Regions from separate parts of the Enterobacter sp. genome, predicted to be linked through region 1. Evidence: predicted binding sites of a transcription regulator. Region 1 holds the regulator's gene; each other region holds the start of a gene.
What was found. The regulator PurR, encoded in region 1, represses purine synthesis genes. The targets are predictions, from matches to a motif close to CANGCAAACGTTTGCNTG.

Region 1 (4,213 bases):
CCCAGACGACCATCGCCACCGCGGCGCCAAACTCGTTTCGCGCCAGCCACGGAATGGCAATCATGATGACAATCAGCAGAGTTAAGAAGCCCTTCAGCGTCCCGCTCACGGAACGGTCGGCAAATTTCCCACCGAGATAGTTACCGATCGAGAAGCCCACGCCAATCAGCACCAGCATCGCGGTCACAAAGAGAGGCGTTGCGTGGGTAATGTCATGCAGTACCGGTGAAATATAGGTATAGAGGGTAAACATCGCCCCTGCCCCGAGAACGGTGGTAAGCAGCGCGGAAAGCACCTGCGGGCGCATCAGCACCGCCAGCTCCTTACGCACTTCCGGACGTTCTCCGGCGCTGCCTTTCGGCAGGGAGAAGAACAATGCCACCATCGCGACCACGCCCAGCCCGGCCGTCGCCAGGAAAGACATACGCCAGCCGATCGCTTCTCCCAGCCAGGTTGCCGCAGGAACACCGCCGATGTTAGCGATGGTCAGCCCCATAAACATGGTGGCCACGGCGCTCGCCTGCTTGTGTTTTGGCACCACGCTTGCCGCCACGACCGACCCCAGCCCAAAGAACGCGCCGTGGTTGAGGCTTGTCAGAATACGTGACAGCATCAGCGTGGTGTAGTCCGGCGAAATGGCCGAAAGCACGTTGCCGAGGGTGAAAATCGCCATCAGGAAAATCAGCGCATTGCGGCGCGCGCGATGAGAAAGCAGAAGCGTCATCAGCGGCGCTCCCACCATCACGCCGATAGCGTAGGCGCTGATCAACATGCCTGCCGCAGGGATCGAGACGTCCACGCCGCGGGCGATGACGGGCAGTAACCCCATCGGGGAGAATTCAGTGGTGCCAATCCCAAAAGCGCCAATCGCCAGGGCCAGCAGGGGAAAATTGATTTTCATGCGTCAACTCCGGATGCCGTGTCATGTGGTGACACAGAACAAAGAAGCGGAAAGCATGACATCAATCACAAAAAATGAGAAGTTAACAAAATGGCAAAAGATTTTTGCCAGAGAAGTAACAATCCGGGGAGTCGGGAGGGAGTAGGCTCTCCCTCCGCGTAAATCAGTGCAGCGCAGCCGTCAGACCGGCCGCAACAATCAGAGCCAGCACAACAACGGTGGTGAACAGCGAAAACTTAAGATCGGTACTCATCAATTTTTCTCCTTTTAATCCCCACACGAAAAGTGAGCTTGCTCATTTTTGCACAGATTACGTCAAAAATCTTCCTGGATTTATACTGATAACCACTTTACCTCTTCCCCTTTTCATCAAGATAGGACAAAATTCCACGCTAAATTTATTAGCGTACCGGCCATTGACCCCCTCCTGACGTCCCGTGTCGTTTTCCCGGCGTGCCGCAATTCAAGATTGCGTGATAAGGGTGAGAGAAGGCAAACGTTTACCTTCAAGTTTTTCAGGAGCTTAGGATATGGTCTGGAGTGACATTTAATGGCAACAATTAAAGACGTAGCAAAACGCGCAAACGTTTCCACTACAACCGTATCACATGTAATTAACAAAACCCGCTTTGTGGCGGAAGAGACGCGCAACGCCGTCTGGGCAGCGATCAAGGAGCTGCACTATTCGCCAAGTGCGGTCGCGCGTAGCCTCAAGGTTAATCACACCAAGTCCATTGGATTGCTGGCGACCAGTAGTGAAGCGGCCTATTTTGCCGAGATCATTGAAGCGGTTGAAAAAAACTGCTTCCAGAAAGGCTATACCCTGATTCTGGGCAACGCGTGGAACAGCATTGAAAAACAGCGCGCCTACCTGTCGATGATGGCGCAGAAGCGCGTTGACGGCCTGCTGGTAATGTGTTCCGAGTATCCGGAATCCGTGCTGTCGATGCTCGAAGAGTATCGCCATATCCCCATGGTCGTTATGGACTGGGGCGAAGCGCGTGCGGATTTCACCGACTCCGTTATCGACAATGCCTTTGAAGGCGGTTACATGGCCGGACGTTACCTGATCGAACGCGGTCACCGCGAGATTGGCGTGATCCCGGGTCCGCTGGAGCGCAACACCGGCGCGGGCCGTCTGGCCGGTTTTATGAAAGCGATGGAAGAAGCGCTGATCACCGTGCCGGAAAACTGGATCGTGCAGGGCGACTTTGAGCCGGAATCAGGCTACCGCGCGATGCAGCAGATCGTTTCCCAGCCGCACCGTCCGACCGCCGTTTTCTGCGGGGGTGACATCATGGCCATGGGCGCGCTCTGCGCCGCCGATGAACTGGGTCTGCGCGTACCGCAGGATATTTCCGTGATCGGGTATGACAACGTGCGTAACGCGCGCTTCTTCACCCCAGCGCTGACCACCATTCACCAGCCGAAAGATTCGCTGGGCGAAACGGCCTTCAATATGCTGCTCGACAGGATCGTCAACAAGCGCGAAGAGTCGCAGTCCATTGAAGTTCACCCGCGCCTGATTGAACGCCGTTCCGTAGCGGACGGTCCGTTCCGCGACTACCGTCGTTAATCCCTTTACGGGGCCAGCTACGCTGGCTCCCGTAACCATTCCCGGTTCAGCGTTTCGCTGTCCCCCAGATAATCCAGCAGCCAGGCCATGGCGGGCGAGACATCATTTTGTTGCCAGGTCAGGCAGCAGGCCGCGTCCGGGAACGGATTTTCCAGCGTCAGTTCAACCCATTCGCCGGTATCGATGCGCGGACGCGCAAAATGAACGGGCACCATCGCGACGCACAGTCCGGCACTGAGGCACGTCGCCGACGATTCCCAGTCCGGAGCCACCACCCGCCGCTGGTTGTCCAGAAGCCAGGTGATACGCTTGGGCAATGAACGGGACGTATCCTCCAGCACCAGCGAGGGCCAGTTGCGCAGAGTATCGTCGCTAAGCGGCCCGTCCATCGCTGCCAGAGGATGATCGCTGGCCACCACGCATTTCCAGCTCAGCATCCCCATGTCGCGAAAGGCGTAACGTCCCCCGACCGGGATCGCCTGCGTCGCGCCAATCGCCATCTCCGCCCTGCCGTCCGCCAGCGCATCCCACACCCCGTTGAACACCTCCTGCGAGACCCGCAGCTCAACGTCAGAGAAATGACGATAGAAATCGACAATCATCTGTCGGGTGCGTTCCGGCTTCACGATGTTATCCACCGCGATGGAAAGATGTCCCCGCCAGCCGTTGGCGATCTGCTGGCACTGTTCGCGGGTGATCTGCATTTTTTTGATAACAGAACGCCCTTCCTTCAAAAACCACGCCCCGGCGGGCGTCAATTCCACGTCACGATGCCGCCGCTCAAACAGCGGAACCGCCAGCCACTCCTCCAGTTGACGCACCGTGTAGCTGATGGCTGAAGGGACGCGGTGCAGCTCCTGCGCCGCACCGCTGAAGCTGCCGTTACGCGCGACAGCATCGACCACTTCAAGAGAATAATCTGACCACATTTTCTGCCTGCAAAAAATTTGAATGCACCCGCCAAATATTAGCGTTTCACAAGCGGCTTTGCACTCCCTACACTCAGCGCCAATGTATACCTGCCTCCTCAGGAGAATAAAATAATGCAACCCAGGAACGGTTTTTTAGTCTGGCTCGGCGGCTTAAGCGTGCTGGGCTTTTTGGCCACCGATATGTACCTGCCGGCTTTTGCCGCGATGCAGGAAGATTTGCAAACCCCCGCTGCCGCCATCAGTGCCAGCCTGAGTTTGTTCCTCGCCGGTTTTGCTTTTGCACAGCTGCTCTGGGGACCGCTCTCGGATCGCTTTGGTCGTAAACCGGTACTGCTGCTGGGTCTGGCCATTTTTGCCGTGGGCTGCCTGGGGATGTTATGGGTACGCGACGCCACCTGGCTGCTGGTGCTGCGTTTTATTCAGGCTGTAGGCGTCTGTGCCGCGGCCGTGACCTGGCAGGCGCTGGTGACCGACTACTACCCGGCTAACCGCACAAATCGTATTTTCGCCACCATTATGCCGCTGGTGGGCCTCTCCCCTGCCCTGGCTCCGCTGCTGGGCAGCTGGATCCTCGCGCATTTCGACTGGCAGGCCATCTTCGCCACGCTGTTTGCCATTACCCTGGTACTGATGCTGCCGGCTCTCGCCCTCAAGCCCGCGCATAAAAAAGAGGCGCATGCCGACGCGAAGCCGATTACCTTCACCTCGCTGTTGAGCGCCAAAGCGTATCGCGGGAATGTCCTGATCTATGCCGCCTGCTCGGCAAGCTTCTTCGCATGGCTCACCGGCTCGCCGTTCATTCTG
Region 2 (4,213 bases), on a different contig from region 1:
TGCCCTGCTTGTGAAATTCCGTAATCATGCTGAGGCGCGCCTGCCATCCGGAAGGGTAACAATGGCTCTCATCCCGAACGGGTTCCCAGGGTTTTAAAAACTGGCGATTCTCGGCGTAATAATCCGCCAGACGCCAGGCATCACGCTCATGCACCAGACGAACGACCAGCCTGTCCGTTGTCAGACGCACTTTTGGCACATTACTGCGATAGCCAAACATCGATCCCACTCCTTCCCGTCACTTCTGCTTACCCATTAGCTTTACTATACCTGCGCCTGCGCCGTCTGTGAAAACAGTGACATACCATTTTGGTCGCTTTTCACTATTTTCGATGAGAACTCTCTATCAAAGCACCCTTTTGATAAAAAAATATTGTCACGCCCGGGGGTGGGAAAAAACGCGGCGACACCGCAGAATGTTAGCGTGCTCACCATCTTATTTTCCCTGGAGGGAAAATGTCCCGCGTATCACAGGCCAGGAGCCTGGGTAAATATTTCCTGCTCGTCGATAACATGCTGGTCGTGCTCGGCTTTTTTGTCGTTTTTCCCCTTATATCGATCCGCTTTGTCGATCAAATGGGCTGGGCGGCATTAATGGTTGGCATTGCCCTGGGGCTACGCCAGTTTGTCCAGCAGGGTCTGGGCGTCTTTGGCGGGGCTATCGCCGACCGCTTTGGCGCTAAACCGATGATCGTTACCGGTATGCTGCTACGCGCGGCAGGGTTTGCCACGATGGCGGTCGCCCAGGAGCCCTGGCTGCTCTGGTTCTCCTGCTTTCTCTCCGGCATCGGGGGCACGCTGTTCGATCCGCCACGTACCGCACTGGTGGTGAAGCTGATTCGCCCTCAGCACCGCGGCCGTTTCTTCTCGATTCTGATGATGCAGGACAGTGCCGGGGCGGTTGTCGGCGCCCTGCTGGGAAGCTGGCTGCTGCAGTATGACTTCCGTCTGGTCTGTGCGGCTGGGGCGGTGCTCTTTATTCTGTGCGCGCTGTTTAATGGCCTGTTCCTGCCCGCCTGGAAGCTGTCGACGGTCAAAGCACCGGTCCGGGAAGGGCTTGGCCGGGTCCTGCGCGACAGGCGTTTTGTCACCTATGTGTTGACCCTGACGGGATACTACATGCTGGCCGTACAGGTCATGCTGATGCTGCCGATCATGGTTAACGATATTGCGGGCACGCCTGCAGCCGTAAAATGGATGTACGCCATTGAAGCCTGCCTGTCGTTAACGCTGCTCTATCCGATTGCCCGCTGGAGCGAGCGACGTTTTCGTCTGGAACATCGCCTGATGGCCGGGCTGTTTCTGATGACGCTGAGCATGATGCCGATCGGCCTGGTGAACACGCTCCAGCAGCTGTTTACGCTGATTTGCACGTTCTATATTGGCTCAATCATCGCCGAGCCTGCCCGTGAGACGCTGAGCGCCTCGCTTGCGGATGCGCGTGCGCGCGGCAGCTATATGGGGTTCAGCCGCCTGGGGCTGGCGCTCGGCGGGGCATTAGGTTACGCCGGGGGCGGCTGGTTGTTTGATGCCGGCAAAGCGTTAAATCAACCTGAACTCCCGTGGATGATGCTGGGCGCGGTGGGCTTTATGACGCTACTCGCCCTGTGGTGGCAGTTCAGCCAGAAACGCAGCGCGAGCGGCATGCTCGAGCCTGGCGCGTAGCCTTTCCCTCGGGCGGGAGCCTCTCCCGCCCCACTTCTCAGTTTTTTCTGCTGGTTTCTGCCCATTCACGCTGACATACTGGCGTAACAGGACAGAAGCGCCGATTTTTCGTTGAGGAACAGTATGAAGAAAATTGTCTTTGCCGCTGCATTAGTTGTCAGCGGCCTGCTCGTTGGCTGTAACCAGCTCACGCAATATACCGTCAGTGAACAGGAAATTAATCAGGCGCTGGAAAAACATAACAATTTCTCGAAAGACATTGGCGTGCCGGGGCTGGCAGACGCGCATATCGTGCTTACAAACCTGAGTAGCCAGATCGGACGTGAAGAGCCAAACAAAGTCACCCTGGCCGGTGATGCGGACCTCGATATGTCCTCCCTCTTTGGCAATCAGAAAGCCAACATCAAGCTCAAGCTGAAGGCACTCCCTGTTTTCAACAAAGAGAAAGGGGCGATTTTCCTGCAGGAGATGGAAGTGGTCGATGCGAAGGTGTCTCCGGACAAGATGGCACCGGTTCTGCAAACCCTGATGCCCTATCTGAATCAGTCGCTGCGTAATTATTTTAACCAGCAGCCCGCGTACGTCTTAAGTGAAGACAAAAGCAAGGGTGAAGCCCTGGCGAAAAAATACGCAAAAGGCATAGAGGTGAAACCGGGCGAAATTATCATTCCTTTCACCGATTAACCTGAAGGGCGCTGCGGCGCCCTTTTTTTTCACGGAAAAGTGTGCAAACGAAAACGTTTCCGCTTATGATTTGTGTCCGGCAAAAACAGCCATCCTTATGACTGATTCCTGACAAGCCGGAGCTTCCATGACTGCACAACCCCAGGTTCTTAAAATCCGCCGCCCTGACGACTGGCATATCCATCTGCGCGATGGCGATATGCTGAAAACCGTCGTGCCTTATACCAGCGAAAGTTATGGCCGCGCGATTGTCATGCCTAACCTGGTTCCACCAGTCACCACCGTCGATGCCGCGATAGCCTATCGCCAGCGCATCCTGGATGCCGTGCCTGCGGGACACGATTTTACCCCGCTGATGACCTGCTATCTGACCGACTCGCTGGACCCGAACGAAGTGGAGCGTGGGTTTAACGAAGGCGTCTTTACGGCAGCGAAACTCTACCCGGCGAACGCCACCACCAACTCCAGCCACGGCGTCACCAGCATTGATGCCATCATGCCGGTTCTGGAACGCATGCAGAAACTGGGTATGCCGCTGCTGGTCCATGGTGAAGTCACGCACGCGGAGATTGATATCTTCGACCGTGAAGCCCGTTTTATCGAGACCGTGATGGAGCCTTTGCGCCAGCGCCTGCCCGCCCTAAAGGTGGTATTTGAGCATATCACCACCAAAGACGCGGCAGAGTACGTGCGTGACGGCAACGATCTTATCGCTGCCACCATTACGCCACAGCACCTGATGTTTAACCGTAACCACATGCTGGTGGGCGGGGTGCGCCCTCACCTCTACTGTCTGCCTATCCTCAAACGCAACATCCACCAGCAGGCGCTGCGCGAGCTGGTCGCCAGCGGGTTCTCCCGCGCGTTCCTCGGTACCGACTCCGCACCTCACGCCCGCCATCGTAAAGAGGCGAGCTGCGGCTGTGCAGGCTGCTTCAACGCCCCAACGGCGCTTGCCAGCTACGCAACAGTATTTGAAGAGATGAACGCGCTGGAACATTTCGAAGCATTCTGCTCCCTTAACGGCCCGCGCTTCTACGGCCTGCCGGTCAACGACACCTTCATCGAGCTGGAGCGTAAAGCGAGCCACGTTGAGGAGTCCATTGCCCTGACGGATGATACGCTGATCCCATTCCTGGCGGGCGAAACCGTAAGCTGGACGGTAAAACGTTAAAAAATCAATCCCCCTTGTTGTCAAAAAGATAATATACCTGTATAAATAAACAGTATATTACACAGGGGGCATTTATGCGTATTGAAGTCACCATAGCCAAAACTACCGTTCTGCCTGCCGGCGCGCTTGATGCACTGGCAGGCGAATTATCCCGCCGTATTAACAACACCTTTCCAGATAACGCGGGTGCCGTAACGGTGCGTTACGCCGCGGCGAACAACCTCTCCGTCATTGGTGCTGCGAAAGAAGATAAAGATCGCATCAGCGAAATCCTGCAGGAAACGTGGGAAAGCGCAGACGACTGGTTTATCACAGATTAACACTGCTCCCTCATTGTGTTTTTTGCCGGGTCGCCCCGGCTTTTTTTTGTCTAAAAATCCTGCAAGTTCAAATTAATTCGGCATCTTCTTTAAGAATCGTGAACAAGATGGTGTTTTATTGTTCGAACAATCCTAAAAAGCAGAAAAATGTGTTGCCAGCTGTTTATTTTTCCCGTCGGAACCCTTATTACTTGGTATACTGAAGATGCTTTCAGAAAAACATGCATTGAACCTCAAAGCCGTTGTCTTCTAACACGCATTAAGGGGGTTATAATGGAAAAGAATAGTGAAGTGATCCAGACCCATCCACTGGTTGGTTGGGATATCAGTACCGTAGATAGCTACGATGCGCTGATGCTGCGTTTGCACT
Region 3 (4,213 bases), on a different contig from region 1:
TTAAAGCATAGCCAACGCTCTAGATGACTCCTGATAAAAAATAAGACATACGCGTGTTACTCCATGTAGTACGCAAAAAAAAGGGGTGAAAATCACCCCCGGTAGTTAACAAATTATTACGCCAGCTGGCGCAGCATGCGGCGCAGCGGCTCGGCGGCACCCCACAGGAGCTGGTCGCCGACGGTGAACGCGGAGAGATACTCCGGCCCCATGTTCAGCTTGCGCAGACGGCCAACCGGCGTGGTCAGCGTGCCGGTAACGGCAGCCGGGGTCAGCTCGCGCATGGTGATATCGCGATCGTTTGGCACCACTTTCGCCCACGGGTTGTGCGCGGCCAGCAGTTCTTCCACGGTCGGAATAGACACATCTTTTTTCAGTTTAATGGTGAAGGCCTGGCTGTGGCAGCGCAGCGCGCCGATACGCACGCACAGTCCGTCAACCGGAATGGTGTTCGCGGTCGCGAGGATTTTGTTGGTCTCAGCCTGGCCCTTCCACTCTTCGCGGGTCTGGCCGTTATCCAGCTGTTTGTCGATCCACGGGATCAGACCGCCGGCCAGCGGTACGCCAAAGTTATCCACCGGCAGCTCGCCGCTGCGGGTCAGTTGGGTGACCTTACGCTCGATATCCAGAATAGCGGATGCCGGGTTTGCCAGCTCGGTCGCAACGCTCTGGTGCAGCTGGCCCATCTGGGTCAGCAGCTCGCGCATATGGCGCGCGCCGCCGCCGGACGCGGCCTGGTAGGTCGCCACGGAGACCCACTCCACCAGATCCTGAGCGAACAGGCCGCCGAGGGACATCAGCATCAGGCTGACGGTGCAGTTGCCGCCAACAAAAGTTTTTACGCCGTTGTTCAGGCCATCGGTGATCACGCCCTGGTTCACCGGGTCGAGAATAATGATGGCATCATCTTTCATGCGCAGCGAAGAAGCCGCGTCAATCCAGTAGCCCTGCCAGCCGCTTTCACGCAGCTTTGGATAGATTTCGTTGGTATAATCGCCGCCCTGGCACGTCACAATAATGTCGAGTGCCTTCAGCGCTTCCAGATCGTAAGCATCCTGCAACGTGCCTGTGGTACCACCAAAGGACGGAGCAGCCTGGCCGAGCTGGGAAGTGGAGAAGAAGACCGGGCGGATAGCGTCGAAATCGCGCTCTTCAACCATGCGTTGCATGAGTACAGAGCCGACCATACCGCGCCAGCCGATAAAACCAACGTTTTTCATAGCATTTTTTTCCTGCTGAGGGTGTGTGCTGATTGTGCAAGCCAGTATTGAACTGGGATATGCTTCACATTACAAAATGCTGCCAAAGTCGCAAGCGAAATTAATCGATGATTGCCCGGCAATCAGAAAAAGCGCTAATCATCGAAATAACACTACTAAGTATCAGGGATAATTTAAAGATGAGTGAAATCATTTCCGCGGCGGTTTTATTGATCCTGATTATGGATCCACTGGGTAACCTGCCGATCTTCATGTCGGTGCTGAAGCACACCGAACCGAAGCGCCGCCGTGCGATCATGATCCGCGAGCTGCTCATCGCCCTGCTGGTGATGTTTATCTTCCTGTTTGCGGGTGAAAAAATCCTCGCATTCCTGAACCTGCGCGCCGAAACCGTGTCAATTTCCGGCGGGATTATTCTTTTCCTGATTGCGATTAAGATGATTTTCCCAAGCGCGGAAGGCAGCAGCAGCGGCCTGCCTGCGGGTGAAGAGCCGTTTATTGTGCCGCTGGCGATTCCCCTCGTTGCCGGGCCGACCATTCTGGCCACGCTGATGCTGCTGTCGCACCAGTATCCGAACCAGATGAGCCATCTGGTCATTGCCCTGCTGATTGCCTGGGGCGGAACGTTTATTATCCTGCTGCAGTCATCCCTGTTCCTGCGCCTGCTGGGCGAAAAAGGGGTAAACGCGCTGGAGCGCCTGATGGGGCTGATTCTGGTAATGATGGCAACGCAGATGTTCCTGGACGGCATTCGGGCGTGGATGAAGGGATGACTTTCTCCCTCTCCCTGTGGGAGAGGGCCGGGGTGAGGGTATCAGGCCGCAGAGGCGCCCACTCAACCCTTACGAATCAAATACCGGTACGGCAGCGTTTCCGTCTGCTGTGCCACCAGCTCATGCTCCATAAAGGTACAAAAACCGGGAATATCGCGCGTGGTGGCCGGGTCGTCGGCAACGATCAGCAGCGTTTCACCGGTCTGCATGTTGCGCACGGTTTTACGTACCATCATTACCGGTTCCGGGCAGCGAAGGCCCTGGGCATCAAGAGTGTGGTCTGGGCTGGAAAACAGGTCGGTCATGATCTTCTCGGTCTGATAAAAACGGCTGTAGTTTACGCCCGGTTGCGATCAATGCAAACCAGGTTAACGATTGCGTAAAAACTAACCATTGCAATGTCCTGACAAAGCAGTATCATGCTGCGGTTTTTATTGGGTTCCCTCACCCCAACGTATAAAAAGGTCACATTATGACGCAGTTTTCTGAATCTCAGCGCGTAAAAGCGTTGTTCTGGCTTTCGCTTTTCCATTTGCTGGTGATCACCTCCAGCAACTATCTGGTGCAGCTCCCGATCTCCATCTTTGGTTTCCATACCACCTGGGGCGCGTTTAGTTTCCCGTTTATTTTCCTCGCGACGGATTTGACCGTGCGTATTTTTGGCGCACCGCTGGCTCGCCGTATTATTTTTTCGGTCATGCTCCCGGCGCTGTTCATCTCGTACGTGATTTCGTCTCTGTTTTATATGGGAAGCTGGCAGGGCTTTGAGGCGTTAACCCACTTCAACCTGTTCGTTGCCCGTATCGCCGCGGCAAGCTTTATGGCCTACGCGCTGGGGCAGATCCTCGACGTGCATGTGTTTAACCGCCTGCGTCAGAATCATCGCTGGTGGATGGCGCCAACCGCCTCCACGCTGTTCGGTAACGTGAGCGATACGCTGGCCTTCTTCTTCATCGCCTTCTGGCGCAGCCCGGATGCGTTCATGGCCGAGCACTGGATGGAAATCGCGCTGGTGGACTACTGCTTCAAGGTCCTCATCAGCATTGTTTTCTTCCTGCCGATGTACGGCGTGCTGCTCAATATGCTGCTGAAAAGGCTGGCAGATAAATCTGAAATCACAGCATTGCAGGCTGGTTAAGAGTTCGCTTTATCAGTTGTGATAAGATGAGCGAATGAGCCGTTATGGCCGTTTATCGAAAGGAAGAAGTCAATGCGCAATCTGGTTAAATATGTCGGGATTGGCCTGCTGGTTGTGGGTCTTGCAGCCTGTGATAACAGCGACACGAAAACGCCTGCTCAGGGCACATCCGCAGAAAGCAATGCGACCGGCCAGCCGGTGAATCTGATGGATGGCAAACTCAGTTTCTCTCTGCCAGCCGATATGACTGACCAGAGCGGCAAGCTGGGCACCCAGGCGAACAACATGCACGTTTACTCCGACGCAACCGGGCAGAAAGCGGTCATTGTGATTGTGGGCGACGACACCAGCGAAGACCTGGCCGTCCTGTCCAAACGTCTTGAAGATCAGCAGCGCGGACGCGACCCACAGCTTCAGGTCGTGACCAATAAATCCATCGAGCTGAAAGGCCATAAGCTGCAGCAGCTCGATAGCATCATCTCCGCAAAAGGCCAGACCGCTTACTCCTCTGTCGTGCTGGGCAAGGTCGATAACAAACTGCTGACCCTGCAGATCACCCTGCCAGCGGAAGATCAGCAGAAAGCGCAGACAGCCGCTGAAAACATCATTAACACCATCGTGATCCAGTAACGCCTCACGACGATGACGTGGCCTCCGGTGCCTGCACCGGGGGCCATTTTTTTAGTCGCCACGTCAGCAGAAGCGCAATAACAACCAGACCCGCCGCGGCAAGATAGATCACCGGCACGCCTGCCCAGGCCATCACCAGCCCCGCCAGCGGGCCGGTAATGCCTAAAGACATATCCATGAATACCGTATAGGTCGCCAGCGCCGCCCCCTGATTCTGCTGCGGCACGGCTTTTACCGCCACCACGCCCAGCGCCGGGAAGACCAGGGAAAAGCCAGCCCCCGCGAGGAACACGCCCACTTTGGCGACCCACGGCACCATCGCAATTCCGGTCAGCAGCAGCCCGACAATCTCTATCGCAAAGCAGATCATCGCCACATTCAGCCCGCCGAGACGGTTGATGCCGTTAGGGAAAAGCAGGCGGGCACCTACAAACGCACAGCTAAACAGGGTT
Region 4 (4,213 bases), on a different contig from region 1:
TGGCTGATTACAGGCTCCCCGCAGACGCTTGTGGAGCAGGTCTACTTTGATACCCCCTGGCTTCCGCGCGTGAATCTTATCGCCACGCAAATTGCCCGCGGTTACGGCGGCTGGGTGCTAACCCTGCGCTGTCTGGGGCATGAAAAAGTGGTCCAGCTGGAGAAACGCATCGGTACGCCGCTGCGCCTGTACAGCGGCTACAGCGACAGCAAACAGGACAACCCGCTGCTCTATTTTTGCCAGCATCGCTGGCGCGTCACGCCGTCAGGTGAACTCCAGCAACTCGAATAGTCTTATCCATAAGGGGTGTGTATAATGCCGCCGCTTTTCGACTGGAGTATCAACCGTTGTCCAACCCTGAATACAATCATGAATACTGGATGCGCCACGCGCTAACGCTCGCTCAGCGTGCCTGGGACGAGGGCGAAGTGCCCGTAGGCGCCGTGCTGGTCCACAATAACCAGGTGATTGGCGAAGGGTGGAACCGTCCGATTGGCCGCCACGATCCTACCGCGCATGCCGAAATTATGGCGCTTCGTCAGGGCGGTCTGGTGCTGCAAAACTATCGCCTGCTTGATACCACGCTGTATGTGACGCTGGAGCCGTGCGTGATGTGTTCCGGGGCGATGGTGCACAGCCGGATCGGGACTCTGGTTTTCGGGGCGCGGGATGAAAAAACCGGCGCGGCCGGCTCACTGATGGACGTGTTGGGGCACCCCGGAATGAACCACCAGGTGAAGACTATCGGCGGGGTGCTCGCACCAGAGTGTTCGGGGCTATTAAGTGATTTCTTTCGAATGCGCCGTCAGCAGAAAAAGCAGCAAAAGGCAGAATTGAAGCTGTCGGGCGATTAAGTTCGTCCGGCGCCACGACCGGATAACTTTGAGCCAGCCGTTTGGCCTCTGTCGCCTCTTTCTCTTTCTCCAGCAGATACCCGACCAGGCTAATCTGATATTTACGGATATTTTCCACGTAGGCGTAGGCTTCATGCCCGCGCGCGTAGCCGTATGTCAGTTTGTTATACCATGGCTTCTGGCTCAGCAGCGGCAGGCGCTGCTTTACGTCTGACCAGCTGTCCGGGTTGCCTTTCGTTTTGGCCGTCAATGCTCGCGCATCCAGCATATGCGCATAGCCCATATTGTAGGCCGCCAGCGCGAACCAGATCCGCTCCTCTTCCGGCACCGTTTCCGGGACTTTGGCCATCATATCCTGCAGGTAGCGCGCGCCGCCGCTGATGCTTTGTTCGGCATCGGTACGGTCATTCACGCCCAGGCTCAGCGCGGTATTTTTGGTTAACATCATCAAACCACGTACCCCAGTCGGGGACGTGGCCTGGGTATCCCAGTGGGATTCCTGATACGAAATAGCCGCCAGCAGTTTCCAGTCAATTTCCTGGGCGTATTTTTCGAACAGCGGCTGCAGGTCCGGCAGGACGCTGTCTACCGCGCGCAGGAAGCTGCGGGTGTCAACGTAGTCAAAGTCATCACCGTGCCCGAGGTACTTCTCCTCCAGACGCGCCAGCGTACCGTCTTCATTGATGGTGTTGAAAAAATCAAGCATCGCGGCAGAGAAGGTCTGATCGTCATCAAGCTGGCTAAACCAGGTCACGGGCTGCTCGTCGGTAACGTCCAGCGCCACGGCGATTTCAGGATGCACGCGCTGGAACAGGCTGATTGCGACCGAATCGGCAATGGTGTAGGGCACTTTCTGGTCTTTTACCTGCTCAAGCAGCTCCGTCGTGCCGAGTTTCGGATCCACCGTCCAGCTCAGGTCGGGATATTTTTTCTCCTTGAGCTCACGCAGGTCGTCAATCACCACGTGGCCGGGCGCAATCGTCAGCTGCCGATCGTTAATCGAAGCCAGCGAGCGCGGGCGCAGGCTCCCGACGCGGTAAACCAGCTGCTGCGAAACGGAGTAGTAGGTCGGGCCCGGCTGGTAGTTCTTGCTGCGCTCGCTGTTATACACCAGCCCGGCGGCAAGCATGTCGGCATCGTCGTTATCGAGGTCGTCAAAAAGCTGATTGATATTCTGGCGGACGGTGATTTTAAGCTTCACGCCAAGATAATCGGCGAACTGTTGTGCCAGCTCATAATCCAGACCAATGATTTTGCCGTTGATGTCGCTGTAAATGAGCGGGGAGTTGAGGGTACTGACGCGCAATTCCCCCCGCTCCTGAATGGCGGCGATACGGTTTTCGGCTTTGCCGAACCAGGGGATAGAAGGCCAGAGGGCCACTGCCAACAGCAACGTTACAATGCCGATGAGCAGATAATTAATCTTTAATTTTTTCAATTAGTTAATTCTCTGCGACGCCGGTTGCCTCAGTTTGCTGTAGCCATGTTAATAATAAGGTTTGCCATTGAATGAGCGGCATTTTGCGTAAACTTGCGCCACTTGGCAACCAATTAGAGAGACAGGTCACATCTATTGTTAAACCTCTGGGCAAATTTTATTTCGACGCAAACGGTTTCGTCGGCGCTCAGGATTCTCTATAATGACGCCCGTTTTCCCCCCTTGCGCACACTGTAAGCGCCCCGGCGCTTCGAAGACGAGAGACTTATGATGGAAATTCTGCGTGGTTCGCCTGCACTGTCTGCCTTCCGTATCACTAAACTGCTGGCACGTTTTCAGGCGGCCGACCTTCCGGTAAGCAATATTTACGCTGAGTATGTCCATTTTGCTGACCTGAATGCCCCCCTGAATGCAGAGGAGCGCGTACAGCTGGAACGCCTGCTCAAGTATGGCCCAAGCCTCAGCAGCCATACGCCAACCGGCAAACTGATCCTTGCGACGCCGCGTCCGGGCACCATCTCCCCCTGGTCTTCCAAAGCCACCGACATCGCCCACAACTGTGGCCTGAGCCAGATTAACCGTCTGGAGCGCGGCGTGGCGTACTACGTGGAAGCCTCAACCCTGAGCGACGCGCAGTGGCAGGCGGTTGCGGCTGAGCTGCACGACCGCATGATGGAGAGCGTATTTGCCTCTCTCAATGACGCACAGAAGCTTTTCTCCCACCATCAGCCTGCGCCAGTACAGAGCGTGGACCTGCTAGGGCAGGGCCGTCAGGCGCTGATCGACGCCAACCTGCGTCTCGGCCTGGCGCTGGCAGAAGACGAAATCGACTACCTGCAGGATGCGTTCGTTAAGCTCAACCGTAACCCGAACGACATCGAACTTTACATGTTCGCGCAGGCTAACTCTGAGCACTGCCGCCATAAGATTTTCAACGCCGACTGGATTATTGACGGCGAACAGCAGCCGAAGTCGCTGTTCAAAATGATCAAAAACACCATGGAGCAAACCCCTGACCACGTGCTGTCTGCCTATAAAGACAATGCCGCGGTTATGGAAGGCTCCGAGGTGGGCCGCTTCTTCGCCGATCGCGAAGCAGGGCGCTATGACTTCCATCAGGAGCCCGCGCATATCCTGATGAAGGTTGAAACCCACAACCACCCGACGGCGATCTCCCCGTGGCCGGGTGCGGCTACCGGCTCCGGCGGTGAAATCCGTGACGAAGGGGCGACTGGTCGTGGTGCAAAACCAAAAGCGGGTCTGGTCGGTTTCGCCGTCTCCAACCTGCGTATCCCGGGCTTTGAACAGCCGTGGGAAGAAGATTTCGGCAAGCCAGAGCGCATTGTAACCGCCCTGGATATCATGACCGAAGGTCCGCTGGGCGGCGCGGCGTTTAACAACGAGTTTGGCCGTCCGGCGCTGAACGGTTACTTCCGTACCTATGAAGAGAAAGTGGACAGCCACAACGGCGAAGAGCTGCGCGGCTACCACAAACCGATCATGCTGGCAGGCGGGATCGGCAACATCCGTGCCGATCACGTGCAGAAAGGCGAGATCGTCGTCGGCGCGAAGCTGATCGTACTCGGCGGCCCGGCGATGAACATCGGTCTGGGCGGCGGTGCGGCCTCTTCGATGGCCTCCGGCCAGTCTGATGCGGATCTCGACTTCGCGTCCGTGCAGCGTGACAACCCTGAGATGGAGCGCCGCTGCCAGGAAGTGATCGACCGCTGCTGGCAGCTGGGTGATGCCAACCCAATCCTCTTCATCCACGACGTGGGCGCGGGCGGCTTGTCCAACGCCATGCCGGAGCTGGTGAGCGACGGCGGCCGCGGCGGTCGCTTCAACCTGCGCGACATCCTGAGCGATGAACCGGGCATGAGCCCGCTGGAAATTTGGTGTAACGAATCCCAGGAGCGCTACG

Region 2: pyrC (dihydroorotase) is a predicted target of PurR. The motif match lies at 2,396-2,413, and genes of this name have one in related genera.
Region 3: tusA (sulfurtransferase TusA) is a predicted target of PurR. The motif match lies at 2,358-2,375, and genes of this name have one in related genera.
Region 4: purL (phosphoribosylformylglycinamidine synthase) is a predicted target of PurR. The motif match lies at 2,457-2,474, and genes of this name have one in related genera.

The regions. Positions count from the first base shown of each region.
Region 1 is NZ_CDRQYH010000023.1:18,241-22,453, reverse strand. It holds gene ACWYRJ_RS09505 (MFS transporter) at 1-901, opposite strand, end outside; gene cydH (cytochrome bd-I oxidase subunit CydH) at 1,065-1,154, opposite strand; gene purR (HTH-type transcriptional repressor PurR) at 1,452-2,477, shown strand; gene punR (DNA-binding transcriptional activator PunR) at 2,495-3,406, opposite strand; gene punC (purine nucleoside transporter PunC) at 3,521-4,213, shown strand, end outside.
Region 2 is NZ_CDRQYH010000043.1:2,637-6,849, reverse strand. It holds gene rimJ (ribosomal protein S5-alanine N-acetyltransferase) at 1-220, opposite strand, end outside; gene mdtH (multidrug efflux MFS transporter MdtH) at 457-1,665, shown strand; gene ACWYRJ_RS13710 (lipoprotein) at 1,789-2,349, shown strand; gene pyrC (dihydroorotase) at 2,477-3,523, shown strand; gene dinI (DNA damage-inducible protein I) at 3,598-3,843, shown strand; gene bssS (biofilm formation regulator BssS) at 4,117-4,213, shown strand, end outside.
Region 3 is NZ_CDRQYH010000005.1:25,602-29,814, reverse strand. It holds gene asd (aspartate-semialdehyde dehydrogenase) at 117-1,220, opposite strand; gene yhgN (NAAT family transporter YhgN) at 1,400-1,993, shown strand; gene tusA (sulfurtransferase TusA) at 2,056-2,298, opposite strand; gene ACWYRJ_RS02950 (7-cyano-7-deazaguanine/7-aminomethyl-7-deazaguanine transporter) at 2,466-3,131, shown strand; gene ACWYRJ_RS02945 (DcrB family lipoprotein) at 3,204-3,761, shown strand; gene ACWYRJ_RS02940 (MFS transporter) at 3,766-4,213, opposite strand, start outside.
Region 4 is NZ_CDRQYH010000003.1:123,165-127,377, reverse strand. It holds gene yfhb (phosphatidylglycerophosphatase C) at 1-291, shown strand, start outside; gene tadA (tRNA adenosine(34) deaminase TadA) at 348-854, shown strand; gene mltF (membrane-bound lytic murein transglycosylase MltF) at 742-2,292, opposite strand; gene purL (phosphoribosylformylglycinamidine synthase) at 2,560-4,213, shown strand, end outside.